DNA from 2 places in the Falsiroseomonas sp. CW058 genome. Region 1 is predicted to be linked to the other one. Evidence: predicted binding sites of a transcription regulator. Region 1 holds the regulator's gene; the other holds the start of a gene.

Evidence for each region. Region 1 encodes LexA, which represses DNA repair genes until DNA is damaged. Its sites were predicted from a motif close to TGTTCTANNTANGTTC; they were not measured.
Region 2: ACK8OX_RS14525 (S24 family peptidase) is a predicted target of LexA. The motif match lies at 1,665-1,680, and genes of this name have one in related genera.

The regions. Positions count from the first base shown of each region.
Region 1 covers NZ_JBNXUO010000009.1:60,886-64,085, forward strand. Annotated here, with positions in the region: gene ACK8OX_RS09610 (ComEC/Rec2 family competence protein) at 1-729, shown strand, start outside; gene ACK8OX_RS09615 (hypothetical protein) at 816-956, shown strand; gene lexA (transcriptional repressor LexA) at 1,009-1,755, opposite strand; gene ACK8OX_RS09625 (molybdopterin molybdotransferase MoeA) at 2,041-3,200, opposite strand, start outside.
Region 2 covers NZ_JBNXUO010000016.1:111,091-114,290, forward strand. Annotated here, with positions in the region: tRNA gene ACK8OX_RS14515 (tRNA-Ser) at 51-140, shown strand; gene ACK8OX_RS14520 (hypothetical protein) at 440-769, shown strand; gene ACK8OX_RS14525 (S24 family peptidase) at 888-1,532, opposite strand; gene ACK8OX_RS14530 (hypothetical protein) at 1,706-2,143, shown strand; gene ACK8OX_RS14535 (hypothetical protein) at 2,140-2,571, shown strand; gene ACK8OX_RS14540 (hypothetical protein) at 2,749-2,997, shown strand; partial or broken gene ACK8OX_RS14545 (portal protein) at 3,003-3,200, shown strand, end outside.

The DNA.
Region 1 (3,200 bases):
CTGGTCGCGGCTTGGCCGGGCGCCGCGCCGGCGCTGGCGCCGCTGCCGGGATGGAGCCTGGCGCTGGCCGCCTTCGGGTTCTGCTGGCTGTGCCTGTGGCAGGGGACCCTGCGCTGGCCGGGTGTGCCCATGGTCGTGGCGGGGCTGGCCGCGGGGCTCGCCTCGCCGCCGCCGGACCTGCTGGTCTCGCCGGACTCGCGCCTGGTGGCGCTGCGCACGCCAGAGGGCGTCTTCCTCCATCGCCTGCCCGGCGCTACCGCCTTCACGCGGGATGCGCTGCTGCGCCGGATGGGCGTGGCCGCCGCGCAGCCGCTGCCGGAGGAGGGCGAGGTCGCGGGCGGCGCCATTGCCTGTTCGGCCGCCGCCTGCCGGTTCCGCCCGCGTCCGGGCGCGGCGGAAGCGGTGCTGCTGCGCACGCCGCCCCCGCCCCGTGGCGCCCGACGTGGCCCCGGCCCTGACGCCGCGGCGCTGGCCGAGGCCTGCGGCCGCGCGGCGCTGATCGTGGCGACCGAGCCCATCCGTCCACGCTGCGCTGCCAGCGCCGCCATCGACCGCTTCACCACTTGGCGGGATGGGCCCCAGGCAGCCTGGCTCGGGCCCGCAGGGGCCGTGCTGGTCGCGGGACGGGCGATGCGCGGGGACCGGCCCTGGGTGCCGGCGCCGCCGCTGCCCGGCCGGGCGGAGCCGCTGCCCCTCGCCCCGCGGGACGGTGAAGCGCCAGATCAATAGCCCGGGATAACGGAACGAGGTCGGTAACCCTTCCTTATCCGTTCATGTCGTCTGCTGTGGGCGGACACATGCTGCGGAGAACCCCGATGAGCTTCGCCCTTCTCGACCCCGTGCTGCACCTGGCCTGGCTTGGCACGGGCCTGGCGCTCGGTGTCGGCGGGATGGTGCTGCGCCAGCGTGTGCTGGCCTGGCGCGAGGCGCGGCAATACGAGTGGGACCCGTACTGAGCGGGGTACCCGCCCCCCTCCGCGAAGACGGGGGCGGTCGCGTCCCCTCGCGTCAGTATTTCCTGAGCAGGCCGATGAGGCGGCCCTGCACCCGCACGCGGTCAGGGCCGAAGATCCGGGTTTCATAGGTCCGGTTGGCGGGTTCGAGCGCGACGGAATTGCCGCGGCGCCGCAGGCGCTTGAGGGTCACCTCCTGGTCGTCCACCAGCGCCACCACGATGGCGCCGTTCTCCGCCGTGTCGCCGCGCCGGATGATGACCGTGTCGCCATCGAGGATGCCGGCCTCCATCATCGAATCGCCCGCGACCTCGAGGGCGTAGTGCTCCCCACCGCCGAGCAGCGCGGCCGGCACCTCCACGCTGCTGCCGGAATCGCGCAGCGCCTCGATCGGCAGGCCCGCAGCGATGCGGCCATAGAGCGGAAGGTGGACCGCCGCCGCCTCATTGGCGGGCTTGGGCACGCCGGACAGGTTGGGCGCGAAATTGCCGCGGATGACATTCGGCGAGAAGGCGGGGGGCGCGACAGCCTGCGAGGCCGCGGCCATCGCGGGGATGGGCGCGTTCGCCGCAGCGCGGGGGGCGACGTTCTCCGGCAGGCGCAGCACTTCCAGGGCGCGGGCGCGGTGGGCGCGGCGCTTCAGGAAGCCGCGTTCCTCGAGCGCGGTGATCAGGCGATGGATGCCCGACTTGGACTTCAGGTTCAGCGCCTCCTTCATCTCCTCGAAGGAGGGGGAGAAGCCGGTCGCCCGCAGGTGCCGGTCGATGAACATCAGCAACTCGTGCTGCTTGCGGGTCAGCATGGCCTCTCCTCCCCGGCTTGCGCGGGCGCCGCATGGCGGGCGGCGAACAAACGGGCAACCGGTCGGGATGTTCTAGGTAGGTTCTCCGCGTCGCGTCAAATCTTTTCCACAACGGCCGGGCGCTGGCGGCGGCGATGCGCGCCACGGGACGGCGCCGCAAGGGGCTCCGGCCAGCGGGTTCCGGCCGAAAAGCGCAACGTTTCCAGTCCCCTGCCGGTTGTGCGCCGATCATGGTGGCCGGGGAGGCGCCGGCCGCCCTGATGGGACGCCCATCCTCCCCGCGCGTCAGATGCCGAGCCGCCCGAGCGGAATCGCCTCCACCTCCGCCCCTTCCGGCAGGGGCGGCGCGTGCGGCGGGCGAAGCACCAGGGCATCGGCGCGGGCCAGCGTCTTCAGCATGGAGCTGTCCTGCAGGGGGAAGGGGGTCGCCACCGCACGGCCGTCGCGGTCCGTGCCGAGGCTGCTGCGGAGATGGTCGAATCGGCCGTCATTGGCCGGCAGGGGCGCGCCGGCCCGGACCAGCACCGTCTCCGGCGGCGCGGCGGGAAGGCCCGACAGCACGGCGATGGCCGGCAGCAGGAACTGCACCGCGCAGACCAGCGCCGAGACGGGGTTGCCCGGCAGGCCCAGCACCGGCGTCCGGCCCAGCCGCCCCCAGATCAGCGGCTTGCCCGGCCGCATCGCGATCTTCCAGAAGTCGAGCGCGAAGCCCTCCGGCCCCAGCGCCTTCTGGACCAGGTCGTGCTCGCCGACGCTCGCCCCCCCGGTGGTGACCAGCATGTCGCAGCCCTGTGCCGCGGCCGCGGCGGCGGCGATGGCGTCGCGGTCATCGGGCGCGATCGGCAGCACCAGGGGCTCTGCGCCGGCCGAGCGGACCAGCGCCGCGAGGGCGTGCGCGTTGGAACTGACGATGCCGCCCGGCGGGATCGCGTCGCCGGGCAGGGCGATCTCGTCGCCGGTGGCGAGAAGGCCGATTCGCGGCCGGCGGCGCACCGCAAGCCAGGGGTGGTTCGCCGCCGCGGCAAGGCCGATGTCACGCGCCGTCAGGCGCCGGCCGGCGGGCAGCAGCGTCTCGCCCTCGGCGAAGTCGAGGCCGCGGCGGCGGATCCAGCGCCCGGCGGCGACGGTCTCCCGCACCGTCACGCGGCCACCGGCCTCCTCGGCATCCTCCTGCAGAAGGATGGCGTCGGCGCCGGGTGGGACGAAGCCGCCCGTGAAGATCCGCACCGCCTCGCCCGGCCCGACCGCGCCCGCGAAGGGATGCCCCGCCGGCGCCGTGCCGATCACCGCGAGGGTGGCGCCGGCCGCCCCGTCTGCCGCGCGGACCGCATAGCCATCCATGGCCGAGACATCGGCCGGCGGCTGCGTCAGCCGCGCCGCGACGGGGTGGGCGAGGACGCGGTTCCACCCCTCGGCCAGGGACACCGTCTCGGCCGCGGTGGGCG
Region 2 (3,200 bases), on a different contig from region 1:
GGCAGGCTTGCCGCGCCCGCCCCGGCTGGCTAGAAGGCGGTCCCTGCGCTGGATGGGTGGCCGAGTGGTCGAAGGCGCACGCCTGGAAAGTGTGTAGACGTGAAAGCGTCTCGTGGGTTCGAATCCCACCCCATCCGCCAGTTCCCGTGCGAGTCCCTGCAGCGACGCCTTGCCGGCCAGCGACCAAGCGTGCAGCGCCGACTGTTCGGCCGACGGTTCGTCCTTTGTCGGGAAGGAGGCGCCCTCGCCGAGCAGGACGACAATGATGAGATAGGTCAGCAGACGCCGGTCGTATTCGTTGTCGGTCTCGCCGTACTGCTCCGGATCGCGGTTCACCCGCACCTGCCCGAGATGGAGCTGGTCACCGCGCCAGGTCGCTTCGACGTCGTAGATGAGAATGCCGGTCCAGCTACAGCGGAACAGCAAGCGGCCGCCCTCCATGCAGACGAACCACTTCTCCTCCATGACCATCGGGACCAGGCCACGAGCGATCATCCAGGAGTCGAAGGGGTTGGCCGCGCAGGTGATGACCTTCTCGGGCGACGTCACCGCCTGCCTGGCGCTGCCGAAGGTCGAGCTCGGGGCCTTCCCGACCATGCCCATCCTGCCAGTCGCGGGGAAGCCGGCGGCGGCGACACGCGCCTTGGATGGCGGCGCGATCATCGTGCCGGTCTCCAGTCCCGCGGCGCCGCATGTCGAGCGGCAGACGGCCGCGACCGCGGCCACGGGCTTCGTGCAGCACGTCAGCCTGGGCAGGCGCGACGGCTGAACCTACGCACCAGCACCAATCGGACCAGACAGCTGTTTGGCTGCGCGCCTCCTGGCTCGGCGGCCATCCCGCCCGGCGGACTTCGCTGACCGCAAGCCAGGACAGGGGCTCGGCCGCATCACTGGCTGGCCCAGACGATGCGGTGCATCCAGGCGAGTTCGGCGAGGTCGAAGGCGTAGTTGGGATGGGCGGGGTTCAGGCTGGCCAGTTCCACGCGGCGGGCGGACTGGCGCAGCAGTTCCTTCGCCATCACCTCCCCCTTGCGGGTGCGGACCACCACGCGGTCGCCGCGGCGGACGGGCGCGGCGGGGGACACGATGACGACGTCGCCGTCGCGGAAGACCGGCTCCATGCTCTCGCCGCTGATCTCGAGCGCATAGGCGTTGGGGTCCGGCACGTCGGGGACCGAGATCTCGTCCCAGCCGCCGCCGACCGGGTAGCCGCCATCGTCGAAGAACCCCTCGCCCCCCGCCTGGGCAAGGCCGATCAGCGGGATGCGCCGTCCCGTGGCGCCCCGCCCGCGGGAGAGTGCCGGCGCGCCGGAGATGAGGGAGGCGAAGGCCTCGACGCTTGCGCCCGTGGCGGTCAGCACCTTGGCGACACTCTCGGTCGAGGGCCAGCGCGCGCGGCCATCGGCGCCGGTGCGCTTCGAGGGGTTGAAGGCGGTGGGGTCGAGCCCCGCCCGACGCGCCAGGCCGGAGGCGGAGAGCCCATGCTCGGCGGCGAGCGCGTCGATCGCCCGCCAGACATCCTCGTGCCGCATCCCCGCATCCTTCATCCGAATCGCCCCTCAGGCCAGGGGCAACCGCGCTGGGCATCACATCCTAGGTTTCGAGTCGCGACGCAATAGGAACTATAACCTTGCAACCGGGAGTGGAAGGCGATAGATGCGGCTTGTTCCTGTTTCGTTCAGGAACGAGGAGGAAGGAGCCCCCCATGCCCATCGCCACACGCCGCGCCGCGCCGATCCTGGCCAGCATGGCCTCCGCCCAGCCCTTCGCCTCGGCCGAGGATGCCTGGTTCTGGACCATGGCCGCGCTGGCCGCCCGGCGCGACGGCGCGCGGCTTTCGGCGTCCCGCGGCGCGGTGCAGCGCAACTGCGAGCCCGACGATGTCGTGAAGTGCCTCGACCGCCTGTACCGGCAGCGCCGGATCGAGCTGTGCCACGCGCGCATCCTGCGCATCTGGGGCGAGCGCGGCTGCGGGCCGAGCGCGGTGATCCCCGCCGAGCGCGGCGACCTGCGGCTGTGGCGCGAGGCGATGGGCGCGCTCGATTTCCCGCTGCGGGCGAAGGGAATCGTCGCCGGCCCGCCGCGCGGGATGGAGTCGGCCGAGGAGGCGCGGGTGATCCGATTTCCGGGTGCGCGCGCGTGAGGCTGGCGCATCGGCGCGCGGTGGCCGAAGGCGCGGGCCAGCAGGTCTGGATCGCCTTCGGCGGCGTGGCGGACCAGCCCTGGCTGCGCCTGCTGCGCCCGGGCTTCCGCCACTGCTTCGCCGCGCTGTCGGACGAGACCGGCTGGACGGTGCTGGAGCCGCTGTCGGGCCGGCTGCTGGTGGCGCGGCTGCCGGTGCCGGCGGGCTTCGACCTGCCGCGATTCTATCGCCGCGCCGGGCTGGCCGTGCTTGGCCCCTTCGAGGCGGAAGATCCACGCCGGCGGGTGCTGCCGCCCCTGTTGCCGCTGACCTGCGTGGGGCTGTGCCGCGCGCTGCTCGGCCCGGGGGCGCCCTTCGCGCTGACGCCCTTCGGGCTGTTCCGGGCGCTGGGCGGGGTCGTGGCGGAATCTCGTGAATCTAGGAAATAATTCTTGACGGCGCGGGGCCGCCCCGCTACACAGGCCAGGCCACGGGGCGAGTTGCGTCCCGAGGCCGTCTCCCTTCCCGGTTCAACTCGAAGGCCCGCCCGGCTCCCGCCCGGCGGGCCTTCGCTTTTTCCGGCGCGCGGGGGCGTCCCCCCTCCCCCCAGTTCGAAGGACCTGCGCATGGGTGGCCTGTTCAAGGCGCCGAAGCCGGTGGTGGTCGAGCCGACGCCCGTGGAGACGCGGGTCGAGACGGTGGCCGAGACCGCCGCCAAGACCGAGGCCGTGGCCGAGGACGCGCAGCGCGCGACGCGCGTGAAGGCGGTGGAGCGCGCGCGCCGCGGGCTCGGCGGAACCATCGCCACCTCGCCCCGCGGCGTGCTGGACCCGCTGCCCGCCTTCGCCACCCGCAAGAGCCTGCTGGGGGAGTGAGCGGCATGACCCCGGAGGAGATCCTGGCGCGCCACGCGCGCGCCGCCGAACGGCGCCGGCCGCTCGAGCCCGTCTGGCAGGGCTGCTACGACCATGCGCTGCCCGCGCCGGGCGCCGCGCCGCTGTTCGACGCGACGGCGGCGGATGCGGCCGAACAGCTCGCCGCCTCGCTGCTGGCCGAACTCGCGCCGCCCTGGTCGCGC